Kordia sp. SMS9: one gene and its partner. The protein of the gene in region 2 interacts with the protein of the main gene of each other region in a pairwise test. Links are inferred from orthologs where the notes say so. Each region holds a gene or a part of one and is shown on either strand. Other genes may lie near its edges. The genes, in order: ruvA and ruvC.

What was found.
Region 1: the proteins of ruvC (region 2) and ruvA interact in binary tests that used the Escherichia coli proteins (3 or more experiments, as listed by UniProt). The link is inferred for Kordia sp. SMS9 from one-to-one orthologs.

The regions. Positions count from the first base shown.
Region 1 is NZ_CP031153.1:1,930,420-1,941,635, reverse strand. What follows is about bases 4,279-7,218. They hold ruvA (Holliday junction branch migration protein RuvA), read right to left. Parts: upstream 6,070-7,218; coding sequence 5,488-6,069; downstream 4,279-5,487. Other genes in these bases: KORDIASMS9_RS08345 (NADP-dependent malic enzyme), read right to left, coding at 6,181-7,218; sprA (cell surface protein SprA), read right to left, coding at 4,279-5,482. Also shown: more of sprA, read right to left, coding at 1-4,278; more of KORDIASMS9_RS08345, read right to left, coding at 7,219-8,484; KORDIASMS9_RS08340 (hypothetical protein), read left to right, coding at 8,843-9,733; KORDIASMS9_RS08335 (T9SS type A sorting domain-containing protein), read left to right, coding at 9,738-10,319; KORDIASMS9_RS08330 (hypothetical protein), read left to right, coding at 10,346-11,216. UniProt on the Escherichia coli protein: The RuvA-RuvB-RuvC complex processes Holliday junction (HJ) DNA during genetic recombination and DNA repair.
Region 2 is NZ_CP031153.1:2,105,092-2,116,215, reverse strand. Bases 7,219-10,066 are described here. They hold ruvC (crossover junction endodeoxyribonuclease RuvC), read right to left. Parts: upstream 8,996-10,066; coding sequence 8,441-8,995; downstream 7,219-8,440. Other genes in these bases: KORDIASMS9_RS09120 (lysylphosphatidylglycerol synthase domain-containing protein), read left to right, coding at 9,092-10,066; KORDIASMS9_RS09130 (hypothetical protein), read right to left, coding at 8,125-8,412; hemW (radical SAM family heme chaperone HemW), read right to left, coding at 7,219-8,112. Outside these bases: KORDIASMS9_RS09185 (Hpt domain-containing protein), read right to left, coding at 1-33; KORDIASMS9_RS09180 (PAS domain S-box protein), read right to left, coding at 35-2,101; KORDIASMS9_RS09175 (response regulator), read right to left, coding at 2,239-2,652; KORDIASMS9_RS09170 (DUF1272 domain-containing protein), read right to left, coding at 2,809-3,078; KORDIASMS9_RS09165 (MmcQ/YjbR family DNA-binding protein), read right to left, coding at 3,090-3,461; KORDIASMS9_RS23165 (hypothetical protein), read right to left, coding at 3,529-3,666; KORDIASMS9_RS09160 (DUF4230 domain-containing protein), read right to left, coding at 3,838-4,470; KORDIASMS9_RS09155 (hypothetical protein), read right to left, coding at 4,584-4,844; KORDIASMS9_RS09150 (hypothetical protein), read left to right, coding at 4,982-5,395; KORDIASMS9_RS09145 (hypothetical protein), read left to right, coding at 5,637-6,029; KORDIASMS9_RS09140 (cyclase family protein), read right to left, coding at 6,044-6,790; more of hemW, read right to left, coding at 6,988-7,218; more of KORDIASMS9_RS09120, read left to right, coding at 10,067-10,075; KORDIASMS9_RS09115 (glycosyltransferase), read left to right, coding at 10,072-11,124.

The DNA of each region.
Region 1 (11,216 bases), 170 kb from region 2 along the record:
TATCCCAGAATCCGTCCCAAATTCCTAAATTCTGATCAATGTCCCCATCTTCATCAAAGAAATTATTGACAATATTATTGTTGGCTGCGGTAAAGTTAAAACGCAGTGAGTTTGTCAAATTATAATTAATCGCATAGGACCAATCAAACAAGAAATTACGCTGTTGCAATCGCGGTAAGTTATCAATACTTGCATCTGGCAATAATGGATCTCGATAGATTTGATCATTGAAACTTCTCGTAATGTTTGAGTTTACCGAAATACTTGTTGGCAATGGATTAAAGTTGAAGTCTTTCAGCCATTTCCAATACCTTCCTGTAAATAGTGAATCATTTTTCTTGAAAGGTTCAATAGATTTTGGTTGAAAGTTAAAGTTATAATCCAATCCTGCACGTACATTTTGATCGCGCAAGGATTTAATTTCATAATCATGATGTTCAGTTTCGTTATACGAATAGGATAATGTTAGGTTTTCCACATCGTAGAAACGTGCTTTTTGTTCAGCGCCGCGCTCTTTACGAACCCCAATAAAGTTGATACTTTTTCGTTTGGTATAACTGATAGCTTCTTCTTCGATTCTATTTCGTTCCGCTTCGGTTTCAGCCAAATCCAATCGATCTTCTAAACGAATATCCTGATAGAACGGATCAAATTCGGGCGTAATAATTTCTTCTCCAATACTATAATTGAATGGAATTTTAATTCCCCATTTTTTGGGTAATAGTTGTCCCAAACTTACATTGGTCACAATATCATATTGCTTGACATCTTCTCGACTTCGATCGTTTGGTGATTGTTCAATATTTCCAAATCCAACAGTGCTAATTCTTCCCGTTGCAGAAATGGTAGCAAAATCGGCTAAATTGGCATCTAACGAACCAACTGCTGCCCAACCGCCGCGGTTTTCCAATTCTGCCAAACGCAATTCGTTGAACCAGAATTCACCACAAATAGGCATTCCATTTTCAGGAGCACCTGTTGCATCTAAACTTGTTGCAGTTGAGTTTTTTATCCCTACCATTAATGAACGTACACGTCCAATAGTCGGATTCCCAATAATGGCAATACGCATGCGTTCATCTGTTCCGTACGGAGCAAATTGATTGACAATTTCTTCTGCATTTTCGTTATAATACGCAACTTCGGAAGTCCCTGTTGTATTGTTAAAGTTTGCCGCTTTTATTCGTGTTAAAAGTGCTAAAGGAATGTCAAAATCATTTCTCCATACATCTTCTGGCAAGGATTCATTTGGCAAGGTTACGTTTAACGGAATTTCTACTTGGTAATAGTTTTGCGTAAAGTCATTCCCAAATCGTAAGAACGCCACTGCTTGTTGATCGGCTAATTGTTGTGTTTGCCCAAATAAAGATTCTGCATGGACAAACATTTTTAAGTTTTTGTATTGTCGTAAATCAATGTCAATATTTTTAAATACACCACGAGAATCTCCTGCTTCCAAATCGCACAAGACCATTCCAAGTGATTGTTCATTTTGACGAATAACCGTGTTGTTATTGTTTAATTGTTCACGCACAACGCCTGGAGGAATTACATATCCGATAGGCAATTTGTTAGCATTTTCTTCAATATTTACAATATTTACATCAAATTGTGTTCCGTCATCTAGCGGATCGTCATTATTTTCTTGTAATGATAAATTATAACGACGCCAATCACCACGAATCAAATCAAGTGTCCCAAAACGCAATACTGTAGGTTCTGTAAATCCTGTCATGTACATACGGATAAAACGAATAGCTCTTAAATTATCTAAAGAAATACGATCGTCTACATCTTGTTTGTAAAAATCTGTAATCGGAATTTTAAACTGAATCCAACGTGAACTGATTTGCTGTTGATTTGGCAAATCGGTCGTTACCAAACGTTCGTCTGTAATATAAGTTGTTGCGGTTCCAATATTTGGATTGATAGGAATTCTAAACTGGAAATAATTATCAATCGTATTCATCGTTTGATCTCGATTGATATCTTCCACATCTGGCACTGTTGTAGAACCTCTATTGGTGTCTGTTACTTCAATTGGCGAATTTCCTTGTGTTCCATTGAAGTTTTTATAACGCTGTAAAATATCTCCACTCGCGTTTAAAAAATATTGATAGTTATCTGCTGCAGGATCTTGTTCTGCTGCGTAGTTTGAGTATTTTAAAGCTTCTTCCGCATCATTCAAACCATCCAATCCGATATCCTGTACTTGTCGGTTGGCATCATCTGAATCAAAAGCATATACTAATGATTGTGTTTGTGGTACTTTAGCCCAGGCTGTTTCCGTCACCAATTCTGAAAGCGCATCAGCTTCTGGCAATCCATTTTCGTATTGCTTACGTCCGTCTTTTAAGATATCTTCCGAAATATTACCAATATTCAAAACCAATTCTCCACCAGCACTCGTTGTATTCTGATCAGAAAAATAAGGATCTAAGAGCCAAAACTGAATATATTCAACATTAGCTTGCTCGAAGTTTGTCGTGGTGACTGGGCGCATAATTCCTGCCCAATTATTTTGCTCCCCTTGTCCTGCAAATCCAGGATTGTTGTTGTAAGGTCCACGCTCACTTGGATAATACGCTAAATCTAAAGTATTTTGAACCGTTGTTTGCCCACGTGCAATGTCCGTTTGTGGAAATATTTCTTCTACAAATATTCTACGCGTTTCACTTCTGGAAACATCGTTGTCATTAATTTCGCCTGGTGCTTGGTTTCCATAAAATATTGGATCAATACTGTACCAAGCTAATTTTGCTCTGTTATATCCGTATTCTAATTGGTCATTTCCAAATTCTCCACCCAAGTTGTCTCCCAACGTATTTCCTGGTGTTCCTGGCGTACTTGCTAAAAACCAACCTAAAGGTGATTTGATATCAATTAATGCTTGTGCGCCTTCAAAATCGTCTACATACGCGGTTGCCTCGCCTTCAAAGTCTGCATTTTTTGGACTTCCAGGCAATAAGTATGCAAATTCTCCTCGAACCGATACATTGGAAGGAACATCCGTATCTATATTTGGCAACTTGTTTACTAAGCGTGTTAAAAATGGCACTTCCGTAGAATAATTACCATTGAATCCAAAAATAGAGTTGTTTACTGGTTCCTGACCGTAGTTTGCTTTTTGCGTGATTGGTCGCTCATTCAAGTTTAAATAAGTGGCTCCAATTAAGAAATTTTCATTGAATTGATGCTCTACGTTAATTCCTGTAAATCGCTTGTTTTGCTGACCGAATAAGGCGTTGTTTTCTACGGAAACATTAATAGGTGTGTTTGATGCTTTTAATGCTTCGTCCAAAATTTGAACACGTCCAGCTTGATAGTTTACTGTATAGTCAATTCCTTCTTGTAATACACGTCCACCAGCCGTCACAACTACAGAACCTCTTGGCACATTGAATGCTCCCAGTGGAATTCCATCGCCACCTTGCGATTTGTAACGTCCTTTTAATTGGAATTTATTCAACTCTGCATCGTCTAACGCACCTGCTTTGGTTTCTTCATACATCGCTCTATATACATATAACGACTGGTTGCCGTTATATCCAGTAGGCATATCATAATCTTCCGTAGGTGAATTTCGCAATTGCTCAAACAAGTATTCCCCAAAAGGTTCTACGGTTGTAAAGATGATACGACCAAATTCTTGATCGACTGTAATTCCAGGAATATAATCAAAGAAACCATCTCCACCAGCTTGCGGATTTTCATAAATATCCAATCGGTCTAAATTGAAGATTTTCAGTAAAATTTCATCTGCTACATCTGCTGGCAAGGCTGGTCCGCCATCTGCCGCTGTAATATAGTTTACTGGCGAAGGATCTGTATATAAAATGTTTAAGCGAAAATCGTCTGGACTTAATTGATACGCATCCGTAGAATAGATATTTTTCATCATCAAATCCCAAATAGGATCATCTACTTCGGTAATGGCACTTTTTAAGAGTTTTAAAACTAAGTTCTGATTTTGAATGTCTGTAGCCACACCATTGGCATCGGTATTTGTTACTTGAGTTGCATCGATTCCACCATTGGCAAATTCTCCAACTTGAAACACTTGACCATTTGCAGTATATTGAAAAGCAACGGCTAATACTTCGTCATTACTTAAACGTTGATTTAAGGAAACGTATCCTAATTTCGTATGAATTTTGTATTCGTTCTCATTTAACTTTCGTGCATTTTCTAAAAACACATAGTCAAATCCTTGTTGTGCACTTGTTGAAAGTACTCCAAAACCTTGTTGAATAGTGGCTATATCTCTAATTTGATCGTTCAATACAGAACCTGAACCAATGGCTAATGGGTTGTAATCGTTGTTGGTATTATCAGGAAGTGCATTTGGGTTGGCTGAATTGAAGAATCCTGCTGGTACCGTTCCGTCATTGATTTTTGTTTTTGTGGGATCCGCTTCTCCTAAATCTTGTAGCCCTACAATGTTACGTACATTCTGAGTTTGTGCAGATCGGTTGGTTACCCAAACTTCCACACGTGTAATTTCTACAGGCGTATTTACAAATGGATAGGCTTGCAAAGCAGCGTCGTAGTTATCTCTAAAATATTGTGATAAGAAGAAGTGACGATCTTCATCATAGTCTAACGCAAAAAGTTCAAATTCTTCGATCGTTCCGCCACCTTGAGCTGTAATGGAGCTTGTTTGTGAACGTTGTTCAGAGAAAACTCCTGTGATACGCGTTTTTCCAAATTGCAATTCCGTTTTTACCCCAAACAAACTTTGTGCTCCAGTAATTAACGAACTGTTGAGCGGCATGCTCACATTACCAACTTCAATTTTTTGTAAGATATCATCTTCTGTTGGCGTGTATTCTAATTTGATCTGATTTTGGAAGTCAAACGTTGATTCGGTATCGTAATTGGCATTGATTTGCAATCGTTCTCCAACTTTACCTAATAAACTCAAACTGATTCGTTGATCAAAATCGAAACTTAAATTGCTTCGGTTTCTAGGTGATAACGCAGGATTGTCATTTTTTTGAAAACGCACACCCAAGTCGATTGCCACCGAACCTTGTGGAATTACTTCAATTGTGGTGCCTCCAAAAATAGTTTCAAAGAAATTGGAGTTGATTTCCCATATGGGCAATAAGTTTTTTTGCGCATCTTCCGAACCGTCTTTTTTTCCAGAAATGGCATCAATTTTTTCTTTAAAATAGCCTTTCATGCTTTCTTTTAAAAGCAATTCGCGGTATTGTTTTGGTGTTAAAATTAATGGATAGCGTATGTCATAGTTACTTACCGTTTCTGTATAGATGTAGCGATCTATTTTTGGATCATAGGTGTATTTTGAGACAATGCTCGAAGGTTGTTTTAATTGAATTTTCCCAATCGCAAAACCCGTCTGTGTCGAATCTTGTGGCTGTGTCGGTGTTTGAGCCGTGAGTAAGGTGCTAAATAACAAAATGAATACGACAAGCGTACCTTTGGTGTAATTTGTTATTAGGTTGGTAATGTTTTTCAAAGTAATTATAAGTTTTTTAATGCCATCTTGATCATCTCTTCTACGCTTCCGTTGGGCATTTCTTTAATTATTTTATCGAGTACTTTTTCAGACTGTTTTCGGGTGTAACCTAATACTTCCAAAGCAGATAACGTTTCTTCTTTGTTTGTATTGCTTTGAGACATCGAAACTTCTTCAAGATCGTATAATTTTAAGATTTTATCCTTTAATTCGATGATTACACGTTGTGCAGTTTTAGCTCCAATTCCTTTTACACTTTGAATGGTTGCCACATCGCCACCTCCAATTGCTTGACATATTTGTTCAGAGGTTAAGGAAGAAAGCATAGTGCGCGCCGTACTCGTTCCTATGCCAGAAACAGAAATCAACAAACGAAAAACAGCGCGTTCTGATTTTTGAAAAAAACCATAAAGCGTTTGTGCATCTTCTCGTACGTGAAGATGCGTAAATAGTTTTACATGTTCTTGATTAGGGATTTGTGCATACGTAGTAAGAGAAATATTGATAAAGTATCCGACTCCACTGCATTCTATCACTACATCTGTTGGATTTTTCTCTACGAGCTTCCCCTGTATGTGAGTAATCATTTATAAGTTGCTGCTAGTTAAAGTCCCAAATGTAATAAATTTATTCACATTTATTTAACGTTTTGCACCTTTAATATACTAACAAGCTATACTATTGTAATTTACAGCGATTTATTCTTCTTCTTTTCGCTGTTGCCACTTTTCTTTTTCTTGTGCATCAACTGCTGCTACTGCTGCCATATTTATGATTTCATCAACACTAGCACCCAACTGTAAAATGTGAACAGGCTTTTTCATTCCCAACATAATAGGACCAATGGAATCCGCTTTGTTCAATTCTTTCATCAATTTATACGTGATGTTTGCCGAATCTAAATTTGGAAAAACCAGTGTATTGACTTCTTTTCCAGCTAATTTAGAGAACGGAAATTTCTCTGAAAGCATTTCGCGATTTAAAGCAAAATCTGATTGTACAGCGCCATCCACGTTAATATTTGGATAATATCTATGTAAATAATCTACAGCTTCCCCTACTTTTTTGGCATCTTCATGTTCTGAAGAACCAAAGTTTGAATATGATAACATGGCAATGTTTGGTTCTAGACCGAACATTTTCACAGTCATTGCCGTCATTTGTACAATTTTTGCCAAATCGCGCGCAGATGGATCAATATTGATGGAAGTGTCTGATAAAAATATCGGTCCACGTTCGGTAATCATTAAGTTCGTCGTCGCGGCTTTACGTACTCCTTTTGCCGTTCCAATCAACTCTAACATTGGTTTTACGACTGTTGGATAACTTCTAGAATATCCTGAGATCAATCCGTCAGCATAACCATCGTTGACCAACATCGCCGCAAAATAGTTACGCTCGCGCATCATCTTTTTTGCATCAATCTTAGTGACACCTTTGCGCTTTCTAGTTTCCCAATAGATTTCCGCAAATTTGTGTCGTCGCGCTCTTTGTTCATCACTTTTTGGATCAATGATTTCGACATCACCATCAAATTCCAATTCGTCTCTGAGTTCGTGAATGCGCTTTTCATTTCCTAGAAGTATCGGAATCGCAATACGTTCGTCATATACATATTGTGCTGCTTTGAGGACGTCTAAATGATCCGCTTCTGCAAATACAATGCGTTTTTTGTTACTACGCGCTCTTTTGTGCAATAATCGGATGATTTTATTGTCTGCATCCAATCGGTGTAATAGCTCATCTTCATAACGCGCCCAATCTTCAATTGGTTCTGTGGCAACTCCTGAATCCATGGCTGCTTTGGCTATCGCTGGTGGAATTTTTGCAATGAGTCGTGGATCAAACGGTTTTGGGATGATGTATTCTTTTCCGAACGTTAATTTTGTTTCCGCATACGCGATATTTACTTGTTCAGGAACGGGTTCTTTTGCCAATTCCGCCAATGCTTTTACCGCTGCCATTTTCATAGCTTCGTTAATTTTTGTAGCGCGAACGTCTAACGCTCCACGAAATATAAATGGAAACCCAAGTACATTGTTTACTTGATTTGGATGATCCGATCGACCTGTTGCCATGATAATATCTTTACGAGAAACTATAGCTTCTTCATAGGAAATTTCAGGTGTCGGATTTGCCATGGCAAATACAATTGGATCGTGCGCCATAGAACGCAACATGTCTTGCGACACAATATTTCCCACAGAAAGCCCTAAAAATACATCTGCACCTTTTAGCGCATCTGCGAGTGAATCGTAATGTTTGTCCGTTCTAAAATGCGCTTGCATCGGTGATAAATCGGTTCGCCCTTTATGCAATAAACCGTCTACATCAAACATGGCGATGTTTTCCAATTTCGCGCCAAGCGCCACATATAAATTCATACACGATATCGCTGCCGAACCTGCGCCCGAAACTACAATACGCACTTCTTCTATGTTTTTTTCTGCCAATTCTAACGCATTGATCAATGCAGCAGATGAGATGATTGCCGTTCCGTGTTGATCGTCATGCATTACGGGAATGTCCAATTCTTCAATCAATCTACGTTCAATTTCAAAAGCTTCTGGCGCTTTGATATCTTCTAAATTGATACCGCCAAATGTGGGTGCAATGTTTTTGACCGTTTCAATGAATTGATCTACGTCTTTGGTATCAACCTCTATATCAAACACATCAATATCTGCAAAGATTTTAAAGAGCAAGCCTTTTCCTTCCATCACAGGTTTGGAAGCTTCCGGACCAATATCACCCAAACCTAACACAGCCGTTCCATTAGAAATAACAGCTACCAAATTTCCTTTGGTCGTGTATTTGTAGACATTTTTTTTGTCTTTTTTAATTTCCAAACAAGGTTCTGCAACTCCTGGCGAATACGCTAAAGACAAATCGCGTTGGGTAGAATATCTTTTGGTAGGAACTACTTTAATTTTTCCTGGTCGCGGTTTGGCATGATAGATTAATGCTTCTCTCCTTTTGCGTTCTTTGTTGCTTTTGCTCATTGTAATTTTTTTTATCGCCAATAATACTGCTGCTGGCAATATGAATTTGCAAATTTAAAAGTCTGAACCTAAAGGAAAAAATTTAATCCTGCTTCTTTTCCATTCTATTTTATGTATCACTTTTTAAAAATCTGTGTGTTTGTAGGACAACTTGTTGTGTTTTCATAAACCATCAATAGCTTTTGTTTGTTATCACCCTATTTATCAACAACTTTGAGCTATTACAAATTTAAAAATACAATGACATTATGACCGAAACGTACCGACAAAAGCCTCTGTGGTTTTTACAAAAATTACCAAAAATACTCTTCAAAACGATTTTTTCAGATCGTATACCTATTAATTTAAACTTTAATTTATGAAAAAAACATCCTTATTCGCAATTGGCTGTGGCTTGTATTTACTTTCTGCCGCCTTTTTAATTGCACAAAACGACACCACTTTTTACGGACAAGGCGCCGGACAAAACGGAGATCGAAATTCTAATTTTGGGTATTTCGCAGGAAGCTTTCAAGGAACGCCAGGAAACGACAATACTTACATTGGTTCTAGAGTAGCACGCTCGGCTTTTGGAGATTTTAATGTTTCCGCCGGTGCGTATTCTGCGTATTATTTACAAAGTGGCTCTAGAAATAGCTTTTTGGGTGCTACCGCAGGATTTCGAAATATTTCTGGAAGTGATAATCTTTTTGCAGGATTTGCTGCTGGATATGCTAACAAACAATCGCAAAATGTCATGATTGGTGATGGTGCAGGCGCTAACAATGACGGCGCTAGAAATGTTTTTATTGGGTATTCCGCTGGCGCGAATGAAACAGGCAGCGATAAATTGTACATTGACAATAGCAGCACAAGCAAGCCTTTGATTTATGGAAATTTTGCTACTAAAAAGATCGGAATTAACACCAATAATTTAATTGATCAAATAGGAACCATAGATCTCTCTGCGTACAGTTTGTATGTAAAAGGTGGAATTTTGACTGAAGAAATTCACGTTCAGCCTTCTTGGGCAGATTATGTTTTTGAGAAAGACTACGAGTTGATGCCACTTACGCAAGTAGCAAGCTTTATTGAAAAAAACGGACACTTGCCAAATATCCCATCTACGGAAGTGGTAGCAATAGAGGGAATTGAATTGGGTGATATGACCAAGAGACAACAGGAAAAGATTGAAGAATTGATGTTGTATGTTATCGAAATTCAAAAAGAGATTGACACCATTAATAAGGAACTAGAAACTAACAAGTAAAACCATGAAAAACATTCTATATTTTTTAGCCACAGCAAGTGTGTATTTTTTGAGCACAAACCTTTGTCAAGCACAGTTTAATCCTGTAGAATACGATTTGTACATTCATAATGATGTGTATGCCGATCAAGTAGATACCGCAGCAACTGTAGCAAGTTTGATTGCCGTGAATACTATTTTTTCTGGCGGAACAGGAAATTATTTTTCCTCAGCAACTACTTTGAAAGATGGTTTTACCGTTGAAAATGGAGGAACTTTATTTTTATCCGTTCCTATCACTGGAAAGAAAGAAGCTGTAGCCGCACCACAACTGTTTACACAAGAAGATACACAGTTTGAATTGTATCCGAATCCGACAAAAGGTTTTGTAAATATTTCATTGAAAGCGCAAACTTGGAACTCCAACGTTCGTGTGGAAGTGTATGCGTTGAACACTTCGGCAATGTTATTTTCGAGAGAGATTGCCCAGAAAGATGCAGCCAGCATTTCATTGGATGTTTCTTCGTTAGCGAAGGGAATTTATGTGGTGAAGCTGTATGAAGCCAAAGGTGGAAAATCATTCACACGCAAATTGATTAAAAACTAGTGACAAAACTTAAATTTTAAAACATTATGAAATATTTATATAGAAAAAATAGCGCGTATTTGCTGTGTTGCTTTTTGATGATTTTAAGCACTTCAATTACAACGGCACAAACTACTACCACTTTTGGAACGCTAACGTATACTGCTGGAGGAAATAACTCTTATTTTGGATACGCTATTGACACAAGCAGCAGTAACAATAATGTCGCTATGGGTTACAGAGTTGGAAACAATAGTTCATCAAACGCAACTACCAATACTTCCATTGGTGCTGAAAGCGGATTGATTGGTAGCAGAAATGTGTTTTTTGGTGCCGAAAATGGAAATTGGCTGACACAAGGAAGTAATAATGTGTTTATTGGAAATTGTAGCTCGTGCAATACTCTTGGATACGCTGATCAAAATGTATTTGTAGGTGACAGAACGGGAAGTTGGTCGCAAGGAAATACCAAAGGAAATGTATTTATTGGCTATGCTGTAGGAAGTCAAGTAGGAACAGGAAGCACCAATAATGACAAATTGATCATTGACAATAATTATTTGACCACACCTTTATTATACGGTGATTTTAGTGCTGATAAGTTGGGAATAAACACGACAAATTTACCAAACACCTTGAGTGGTGTAAATTTAAGCAATTACAGTTTGTACATAAAAGGCGGATTGCTTACAGAGGAATTTCGTATTTCAACTGGTTGGGCAGATTATGTGTTTGACGAAGGTTATCAATTGCTCTCGCTTTCAGAAGTGGAAGCATTTATTGACGAAAACGGTCACTTGCCCAATGTCCCATCTGCGGAAGTAGTAGAAAAAACGGGAATTGAAATGGGCGACATTAAACGAATTCAACAAGAAAAGATTGAAGAGTTGACACTTTATGTTATTGATCTAAATGAGC
Region 2 (11,124 bases):
TATGTAGGATAAATTGGGACTGTCTAACTGCATGTTATTTTTTTAGTTTGAAGTAAAAAGTAGTTCCTTTTCCTTCTTCCGATTCTAATGTAATGGTTCCTTTATAAATTTCTATAATTTTTTTCACGATGGATAAACCAATTCCCGTAGACTTCCCCTTTTTGTCTAACGTTTGAAAGATTTTAAAGACTTTATCGTGATACGCTTCTGAAATTCCAACACCATTGTCGGCAATTGAAAATTTCCAGAATGTTTTTAACTCTGTAAATTTCACTTCAATTTTACCGTTTGGTTTGTCGATATAATTTACAGCATTGCTTATTAGATTTTGAAATAATTGTTTGATGCGGGTTTTATCAGCATTAATGGTTGGCAAATTGTGTGGAAATATGAATTGAATGTGTTCAGGAATGTACAGAATGGTTTGAATTTCTTCTAATACTTCTTTGATGTTTACTTCTTGAACCGCCAATACATTTCGATCGCTTACACTTGAATAGCGCAAAATTCCATCAATTAGCGCGTCCATTTGTTCTAATTTGTTGTTGAGCTTGTCAAAAGTTCCGTTGGCTTCTTCATCCAATACATGTTCATAATCTTCTTGAAACCATGAAATTAACGCATTGATGCTTCGCAAAGGCGATTTTAAATCGTGTGATACAATGTGTGCAAAATCGCGCAATTCTTTGTTGCTTCGTTGTAGGTTTTCAAGCAATTCTTTGTTTTCACTTTCCGCTGCAATTCTTCGTTCCAAATTCACCGCGTTGGTCAGTTGAATGGACACCAAATTGGCAACGTTTTTGAGCAATCGCAAATGTTCTCTTGTAAAAAAGTTTTTGCTCGAATGTTCGGAATCAATCACACCAACAACTTCTCCATTTACCACAATGGGCACCGATATTTCTGAGTAACGACGTTTGTCATCTACCACATAACGATCATCTTTAGATGTGTCTTGAATGAGTGCTGCTTTTCCTGTTTGCGCTACGTGACCTACAATTCCTTTTCCAAACGGAATGTAAATTTTATTTATAATTTCTTTATTTTCGTCTACTTTGGCGCCATATCCTGCAATTTGCTCCAACACATTTTCTTTCTTGTTCACAAAATATACTACACAATCTTCAAACTCTAAATCGCTCGCCGTTACATTGGCAATTTCCCAAGCAATATCATGAATTGTCAATTTTCCAATAAACGAACGTGTTAGATTATTGAGTGTATCTAACATTAAGCGTCTTTTGTGTTTTGCCGTGATATCTTCCACAAAAGCCAGTTGGTATTTTATATTGCCCGCACTGTCACGAACACCTGTTACGCTTGTTTTGGATAGAAATGACGAACCATCTTTGCGTTTGTAACGTTCTTTTAAGCTGTAATGATTAATTTCTTTATTCACCATTTGCTCGTAAAAACTTTTGGATTCTTCGTGTGCATCTTCAAACGAAAGTGCATCTAAGGGCACTCCTAAGAGTTCTTTTTCTGTTTGTTTTATTAGTTTTTGAAATGCCTTGTTTGTTTTGATTATTTTTCGGTCTTGCGCCAATACAATTCCTAAGGTTGAGTTGTCTACAATAGCTGCTAATTGCTCACGTTGTTCTTCAAAAATAACTGCATTTTCTTTGGCTTCTGTAATATCTCTCACAATTCCTTGTGCGCCTACAATTTGTCCTTCTTCATTGTATAAAAGACTTGAATTTACCTGTACCCATTTTACCTGTTTGTCTTTTGTGTAGACTCTAGCTTCGTAGTTTGGAAACGTTCCATCTTGAATGAGTTGTGCAAAAGAATTCATTGCGTATGCAAAATCATCTTTGTAAATTATATTGATGAGGTTGAAGGTTTCTTTTTTAATGTCGTACCCAAATAATTTTACCGCAGCATCATTCATTTTGGTAACATTTCCTGTAGATGGATTGATGACAATAAAGGCATCGAGGATGTTGTCGAAAAACATATCATACTCGTGAGTTTTCGACTTTAAGGCTTCGCGCGTTTCCAGCAACTCGCTTGTACGATATAAGAGCAATTCTTCTGCTTTTTCGCGTGCTCTTTTTTCGTTCTGAAGGGCGAGTTCCAGATCTTGAATCTTATCTTTCATTGAACGCAATTCTAGTTTCAAGGGATTTTGCGCTTGAAGATAGTAAATTCAAAATAATTTTCGGTCAATAAACACAATTAACCGATGAAATGCACTTTTGAAACTTTCGTTGGTATAAAATTTAAGAAAGGAAGTATTTAAAACTCAATGACTTCGTTCACCATCCAATAGTCAACAACACGTTGAATTTTTTTGATATAATCTTCGTAGCGCAATGGTTTGATGATGTATCCTGCAATACCAAGATTATAGCTTTCAAGCATGTCTTGGTGATTGTTTGAAGTGGTAACGATGATGGCTGGAATGTAACGTAAATGCGGATCTTGTTTCAATTCTTTTAGAAATTCGAGACCGTTCATTTTAGGCATATTTAAATCCAAAAGAATGACATTAGGCAACTCTTGTTTCTTTTTTAAGACATCAAGGGCTTCCTCTCCATTTTTCGCTTCGAGTATTTTGTGCGTGAATCCTAGTTTTTTTAAGGACTTTTTGAACTTTAATACTTCGATCTCGTCATCTTCGATAAATAAAAATGAAAGATTTTCCATCATTTAGTTAACTTATAGTTTTTCAGCAATTAAAACGTAAATTCCCACTTTATATGCGAGAACGCACAGTTCTTTCGATTAAAGGTTTTTTTAAGCAGGTTAATGGTCTCTTTGAACAGATTAATGGTTTTGCTTTTTTGGCTATTTTTCGCCTATTTTCTATCTAGTCTCTCCTATTTTCTTATAATGTTCGTTAATATCGGTTGGATTGTAGACTCTTTTAGTGCTTACTGGATACTTTGTTAACAGATGTTTTGGGCGAATTGGACGTTTGGTAAAGTTTCCACCACAATTGGGACATACATTTTTTAAGTCGCCCATAGCACATGCTTCACAGTACGTACATTCAAACGTACATATAACAGCATCTTGCGCATCAAATGATAAGTCTTTATTGCATTGCTCACAGTTTGGACGAATTTCTAACATCGTTTTTATTTTTATTGATATTTTGTGAGTTCGGCTTGTTGTTTTTTGGTCATTCCTTTGATGACTAAATGGTATGAATCGTCAATTAATTCTTGTATAAATGTATTAGGCAATTCCCCTTGAAATAATTCTATCGTATTCCAATGTTTTTTGCTCATGTGAAATCCTGGCTTGATACTTTCGTATTCACCGCGAAGTTCTTCCGCTTTTTCAGGATCACATTTTAGATTGACTGCTGCCAACCCTTCTTCCCATTTCTTTAAAGATGTTAAGGCAAACATTTTTCCCAAAACTTTAAACACAAGCGTATCTTGATCAAAAGGAAATTCTTCTGTTACTGCGGGTTTGTTGATACAATATTCGCGAAGTAGTTCAATATTCATACACGCTATTTGCAAACAAGATATAAAAATCTATGCAACAAATGGTATTTAAGGAATGATAAAAAAGCTATGCACTGATATCAGTACGATCAGTCATTTCTTTTGTTTTGCTTTTTTGCTTCGTTGTCGTCTTTTGGATTGGTGTAATATCCAAACTCACCAATACATCATTTAGGTAATAAACGACTCTATCAATTAGTGACATCTTATTGTTATTTTAGGTTATTGCAAATATACAGTAAGATTGTATGAATGTAGGTTAGCTTTTCTTTAAATCAGTATAAAATTTCGATAAACTACCAATTTCAGTATTTTTTATCCTATAAAACTACTAGAGAAATCACTTTTTCGATTCAAAAACATGAATTCCAAACACTTATGCCTTGGTGTTTTTAGTGTGTTCCTGTAAAGAACGAATGTCATCTTCTGGCAACGTTATGTCTCCATAATCCAATTCCCATCCAATGGTTTCTACAATGTTTTCTATCACTAAAATTGCATTTAATGCTTCTTTTTTAGCAGCTTCTAACAGACCACTTTCTGGAACTTTGTCAATAATATGTTGCTTGGATTCTCTATTTAGTTTGGTCAAATCGTCTGCCTTAAACTTATTGAGCAATCCATCTTTAATATCATAGTAGGTAACATCAGTTTCAACCGTTAAAATTTCAGGTTGTGGAAAATGAACAATGCGTATTTTTTTGTTGTTTTCATCTGCTTGTAAACGCAACTTTGCCAAGTCATATCCTACGCTCGCTTTTGCTTTGATCACAATGATGGCACTTTTTTTACTGGAAATCATTCGCAAAAAGTGTGCTGACTTATCTTCATAATGAAAAATTTCACTAAAATCACCTTCTACAGTAGTGAGCTTGCAAACACTCTTAATTTTATCTAGCAACAGATGCGATTGATGAGTAATGCGTTTTTCTGATTGTCTTTTCCCAAGATAATCATACAAAAAATATGCTACAATTCCTCCAATTAATACTGACAAAACGATATCCATATACAAGTAATTTTACAAAAATCATCTCTGATTTTTCATCCTTGTAAATGTACTCTTTTTTGTTGATTTGATGTTTAAACACATTATCAGTTGTAAAATATGACATAAAGAACTTACGATATACCTAATATTCGATTCCGAGCTTCTTCTCTTGCTCTAAGTTCTTCTTGCGTTCGAACAAATAGTTCAATGATGGCATTTTCTATATCTTCATTTTCATTCAAACCATTGAACACGTTTCGAATCATAGAAGAACCGTAGGGTTTGCCGTTTCTGCTAGTAATGCTTTTTTCCTTTAAAATTTTTAGGACGCCACGTGTGTAATGATATCCTAACACTTCTTTGAGCTTAGTACGTTGTTGTTTTCGTATCATTTATATGCTATAAGTTTAATAAAATTAGTAAATTGCTATACTTGTGTCGAATTTATGACACACGTTATAGAATTAACAGTATAATATTACAAACTATTTTCTATATAAGAAAATTTTATATAGACTAATTTCATAAAATGATGAAAATAATCGACAGAATACTCGTCTTTATCAAGCACAAAAATTTAAGCATGCGCGCGTTTGATCAGTCAATAAACGTAGGAAATGGCTATACGAGCAAGCAATCAAAATCAAAAGCTTCCGTAGGTAGTGATGTTCTTGAGAGAATAATCGGCACGTATCCTGATTTAAATCCACTTTGGTTACTTACGGGCGATGGAAAGATGACTATTGAACTCACAAAGGATGAAAAAAACACAAATGGTACGGATGAGTCACCTTTGCAGTACAATTCTATTGATGAAATTATTGATCATAAAATAGAACGTGCTATGCAACGTCAAATTCAACTGCTATTAGACAAACTAGACACGTTTCCAACCATGGAAGAAATTCGAGAAGAAATTCGCAAAACACAAGATAATTCTTAAACAACTCCCCTTTTTTCTCGCTACTATTCAAATCTCCCAAAGCTAATTTCTGACAAAATTGAGAATTCAGGATATAAAATTCCTGTCTTTTCAGAAAAAACGCGATATCTCACACAAAAATTTGTATATTTATAACTTCACTTATTTGTGCTGATTTACTGTCAGTATAAGTGACGTTTTCTAATTTTAAAAACTATTTTCTATGAAATATTAAATTTTCATAGAATTTTATCTATATGAAATGAAAATAATCGACAGAATCATTGAGTTTATTCAATATAAAAATATGAGTATGCGCGCCTTTGATATCTCCATAAAAGTAGGCAATGGCTATACAAGTAAGCAATCAAAATCTGGGGCTTCTATCGGAAGTGATGTTTTGGAGCGTATAATCGATACGTATCCAGAGTTAAATCCGCTATGGTTGATCACTGGAAAAGGTGATATGACCATTCCTATTAAAAAATCTGGTGAACCCATTCCCGATTACGGAGAAACTATTGATGAAATTTTAGAAAATAAAATTAAGCGTATTGTACAAGATCAACTGAAAGAATTTAGTGAAAAACTAGAATCATTTCCAACATTGGATCAAATTAGCAAAGAGATTCAAAAAAATCTTCGCGGAGAATAGGTATCTCAATTTAATTATAAAATCTTATACAATATAGGTTTGCTTGGCGTCGCATCATTTTCAAACGGTGCAATTTGAAGATTTACGTAATACGCGCCATCTTCAATAGCATTTGCCACAAAAATAAATTCTGTAATGGTTGCGTTCATGCGCAGTGTTCCCGCAGTATTCCAAAACGCATTGTGCGCTAACAATCTTCCTTCATCTTTTTCCTTATCTACACTCGGTAAATCGATTAACAAGTGTTCAATACCTTTCTCGCGAAGATATATGGCAGCTTGTTCATCTAAATAAGGTGGATTGGTATGTGAATATTGCTTGTGCAACTTTTCGTTAAAATTGGGCAACGTACGAATGACAATCGCTTCTCGCTTTTTATTTCCGATGATGGACTGCAATTGTTTTTTAGAAATGACAAAATCATCTCCCTTTTTTTCCAATACTACCGTGATGAGTTCTGCGTAAAAGAAAAACTGTGTTAAGTGTTTATTTATGGAGTAAACTTCTTCTGTAATATGTCCCACACATTCTGTATGCGTTCCGTGTGAATGCGGATTGAAATAAATATTATTAAAATTGACATCGCCACCTTCTTTCACGCTTCCAACCCAATCATCTGAACGCACTGGCTCAATTGTTGGCTCTCCAATATACCAAGCATTTACATTGTCTTTGGACGCTCGAAGTGGAATGGAAATGTCTAAAGGTTTTGATAAATCTATTTGATGTTTGGCGCTTTTACGTTGAATGGTACAAATCATAGTGCAAAAATACGAATTGATTTTCAACCTAAGAATGAATTTTAAAAATCTGTTTTTGAAATTTTAATTCGATCTAAATTTAATGCACGCAAAATCATTCAACATTCAACATTCAACATTCAACATTCAACATTCAACATTCAACATTCAACATTCAACATTCAACATTCAACATTTAACATTTAACAAAAATAGATTTACACCTTAAAGAAATCTGCCGCAATGCCATCACATAAAAATTTTCCTTTTTGAGTAGATTTTAACGTGTTTTTTTCTTGTAGCAGTGTTTTTTCTTGCAAATGTAATCTCGCTATTTTATGTGTGTGATTCAAGTAGCTTTCGCCAAAATTTTCTTTGATATACGGCAACGAAATTCCCCAAATCGTCCGCAAACCTGTCATAATGTATTCGTTGTATTGATCGTCTTTGGAAAGTTGTTCTGTGGTGATAGGAAGTATATTTTGTTCAATACTTTTTAAATATTTTGCATTGTTAGAAACATTCCAGCTTCTACTTCCTTTTTGATACGAATGTGCACTTGGACCAATTCCCAAGTAACTCGCGCCTTTCCAATACGAAGTGTTGTGTTTGGAAAAGTACGTGGGTTTGCCAAAACTTGAAATTTCATATTGAATGAAGCCTTGTTTTTGAGTTTCTGCCACCAACATATTAAAATGTGCCAACGATGCTTCGTCAGAAACGTCTTTGTACGTTCCTTGTCGGATAAATTTTTCCAATGCAGTTTTCGGTTCTACCGTAAGGACATAACTGGAAATATGATGAATGTCAAAGTTAAAAACCGTTTCCAAATTGGTTTTCCATTGTTCCATGGTCATGCCTTGAATGCCGTACATCAAGTCGATGGTAATATTGTCAAAATACTGTGTGGCAATTTCAAGGCATTGCTTCGCTTCTACACCATTGTGTGCACGATTCATCAACGCTAGATGTTCTTCAAAAAAGGACTGAATACCAATACTTAAACGATTTATTTTAGACTTAGAAAGTTCTTTAATTTTTGTTTCCGTCAAGTCATCTGGATTGGCTTCTAAGGTAATTTCTGGAGCTTCAGAAACTGTATAGTATTTGTACACTGTTTCCAGCATCTGATTGATTTCTGCTAACGAAAGTACACTTGGCGTGCCGCCACCAAAATAAATAGTTTCTACGGTTGTGTTTTCCAATTCCGCTTGACGCAATTGCAATTCTTTCTGCAACGCATTCATCATTTTATCTTTTTTCGCCAACGAAGTAGAAAAATGAAAATCGCAATAATGACAGGCTTGCTTACAAAACGGGATATGTATATAAATTCCAGCGATATTTTTCTTTTTTTATTTTGATAAACGCATAATCAATCGTACGACTACTATTATAAATATGACAATACTTAATATAGTTTTCCAAGTTGGAACAGATTTCCCATTATCGTCGTACACTTCTTCCGCTTCTAACATTGCTTTCCTATCTGCAATGCGCTTTTCTTCTTTGATATCTTTTTCAAAATCGGGACAATTTAGTACAAAGTTCGGTTTTTCATTTGTTAAACCACATACAATACCATTTGCGGAAGAAAATGATCGGTTGACGCAGGTTTTACAAAATTCTAGTTTGGTATTCATACATATTAGTTAGAGTTTATGGGAATAATTACTTTTTAACACGCTTTTCATTTTGTTTTACAAAACTTCCCCAACCCGAATAACTTTTGCCAATTTCCACTCTACCTGAATTGTAAAAATGACAAACTGCCGCCGCCAAACCATCGGTAGAATCTAGGTTTTTGGGAAGCGTTTTGAGTTGCAACAAACTTTGTAACATTTTGGCAACTTGCTCTTTGCTCGCATTTCCATTTCCAGTAATTGCCATTTTAATTTTTTTGGGAGAATATTCTGTGATCGGAATTTCGCGTGATAAACCTGCTGCCATCGCCACTCCTTGCGCGCGCCCAAGTTTTAACATGGACTGTACATTTTTTCCGAAAAATGGCGCTTCAATCGCGATTTCGTCAGGATTGTAGGTGTCTATCAATTCAATCGTGCGTTCAAAAATCAGTTTTAACTTTAAATAATGGTCTTTGTACTTTTGAAGTTGAAGTTCATTCAGTTGCAAAAAGTGCATCTTTTTCCCCACAACTTTTATCAATCCAAAACCCATAATCGTAGTTCCAGGATCAATTCCTAGAATGATTTTTTCTGTTTTGATTGTTTTTTTCTCTGAATTCATTGATTTTACCCGTATCAGCATCACGAAACGCAGCTTCATGATTCATTTGTTTTCCGAAATGTGTTACTTTGCAACATGCAGATTTCGGGATCACACAAAACTAAGCAATTCTTAGCGTTGGCAATAAAAGTAGCAATACTTATTGGTGCTGCCTATTTTATTTATGATAAATTAGCGAACAATGCGCAATTAGATTTTGATACCTTTTTAACACAACTTGAAACTTCTCAACTGTTACATCCTGAAATTATTTTTGGACTTTTGATCGCTACATTTTTTAATTGGTTTTTAGAGATTGTAAAGTGGAAAACACTCGTAAACGCTATAAAACCGATTTCACTTTGGGAAAGTACCGCACATACGTTGGGTGGATTGACAGCTTCGTTGTTTACACCAAATCGCGTAGGCGAATACGGCGCAAAAGCCTTGTATTTTGAGAAGTCTGAGCGAAAACGCGTCGTCGGTTTGAACGTTCTCGGAAACTTAGCACAATTGCTCACAACCGTATTTTTTGGTGTGATTGGATTGACATTTTTTGTACTTCAATTTGGAATTGAATTGCCATGGAATAAATTAGTAAGTGCTGTGATGATTTTGATGGTTTTGAGTGGAATTTTTCTGTTGGTAATAAAACAAAAACGATTTCAAATTGGTCGTTTTTCATGGGAACGAATTCGTAGTTTTTTGCGAAATGTTTCTGGGGAAATTCATGTGAAGAACCTCAGCTTCTCCGTGATGCGTTATGTAATTTTTTCACATCAGTTGTATGTCTTGTTGCTATTTTTTGGATTGAACACTTCGTATGTTATTGCGATGAGTGTCATTACCGCGATGTATTTGATAACCTCACTAATTCCGATGTTGTTTATTTTTGATGTAGTTGTGAAAGGAAGTGTTGCCGTGTGGCTTTTTGGCTATCTCAATGTTTCCGAATTGCACATCCTTTCTGTGATTTCTTTAATGTGGTTGCTCAATTTTGTACTGCCGAGTATTGTGGGAAGTTATTTTGTGCTGAAATTTACACCTGTGCAAACTTCTCAAAAACCCGTTGTTTCATGATGTTGGGTTTGCTTCTTTTTGTAGGTGTAAGTTATGCTTTGTTGATTCTGAGTTTGAATTATGGTTTTACCAAATTGCCAATTCAAAAGAAACAAGTTACAGAAACAAAAACTGTATTTTCTGTGATTATTCCTTTTCGAAATGAAGCGCAAAAGCTTCCCAAATTATTGCAATCTATCAAAGAATTGCACTATCCAAAAGACAAGGTTTCTTTTTGGCTTGTAAATGATGAATCCGAAGATGATTCTGTTAAAATCATAGAAAAATTCTGCCGTGAAAACCCAACTTGGAAGCTCCAAATTTTACAAAATAAACGTGTTTCCCATTCGCCAAAAAAAGATGCAATTTCTACTGCAATTTCAAAAATTAAAAGCGATTGGATTGTGACCACAGATGCAGATTGTATGTTACCAACATTTTGGCTTGCTGCTTTCCATCAAAAAATTGCAGCGGAAAACCCAAAAATGATTGCAGCTCCAGTCACATACACAACAACGATATCTTTTTTCAGCTATTTTCAATTGCTTGATTTTTTAAGTCTTCAAGGAACCACAATCGGAAGTTTTGGCGCAGGATTTCCTTTTATGTGCAATGGCGCAAATTTGGCCTATCAAAAAGCTGCTTTTTTAGAAGTACAAGGATTTTCAGGAAATGACAACATTGCCAGTGGCGACGACGTATTTCTTCTTGAAAAATTCATTCAAAAATGGCCTAAAAAAGTAGTCTATCTTAAATCAAAAAATGCAATAGTCAACACGTTTCCTGTAGCTTCTTGGAAAGCATTTGTTTCGCAACGTGTACGTTGGGCTTCCAAAAGTGCTAATTACAACTTGCGAACTGGAAAATTTGTTGGAATCATCGTTTTACTGATGAATTTACTGTGTTGTTTGCTTCCTTTTCTAGTATTTACCGCTATTTCATGGAGATTTCTTTTTGCTGTATTTATGTTTAAAATTGTACTTGACAGTGTGTTTTTACTCCAAACATTACAATTTACACAGCAAAAAATAAAGCCCGTTTACATGTTAATGAGCGCATGCATCTATCCG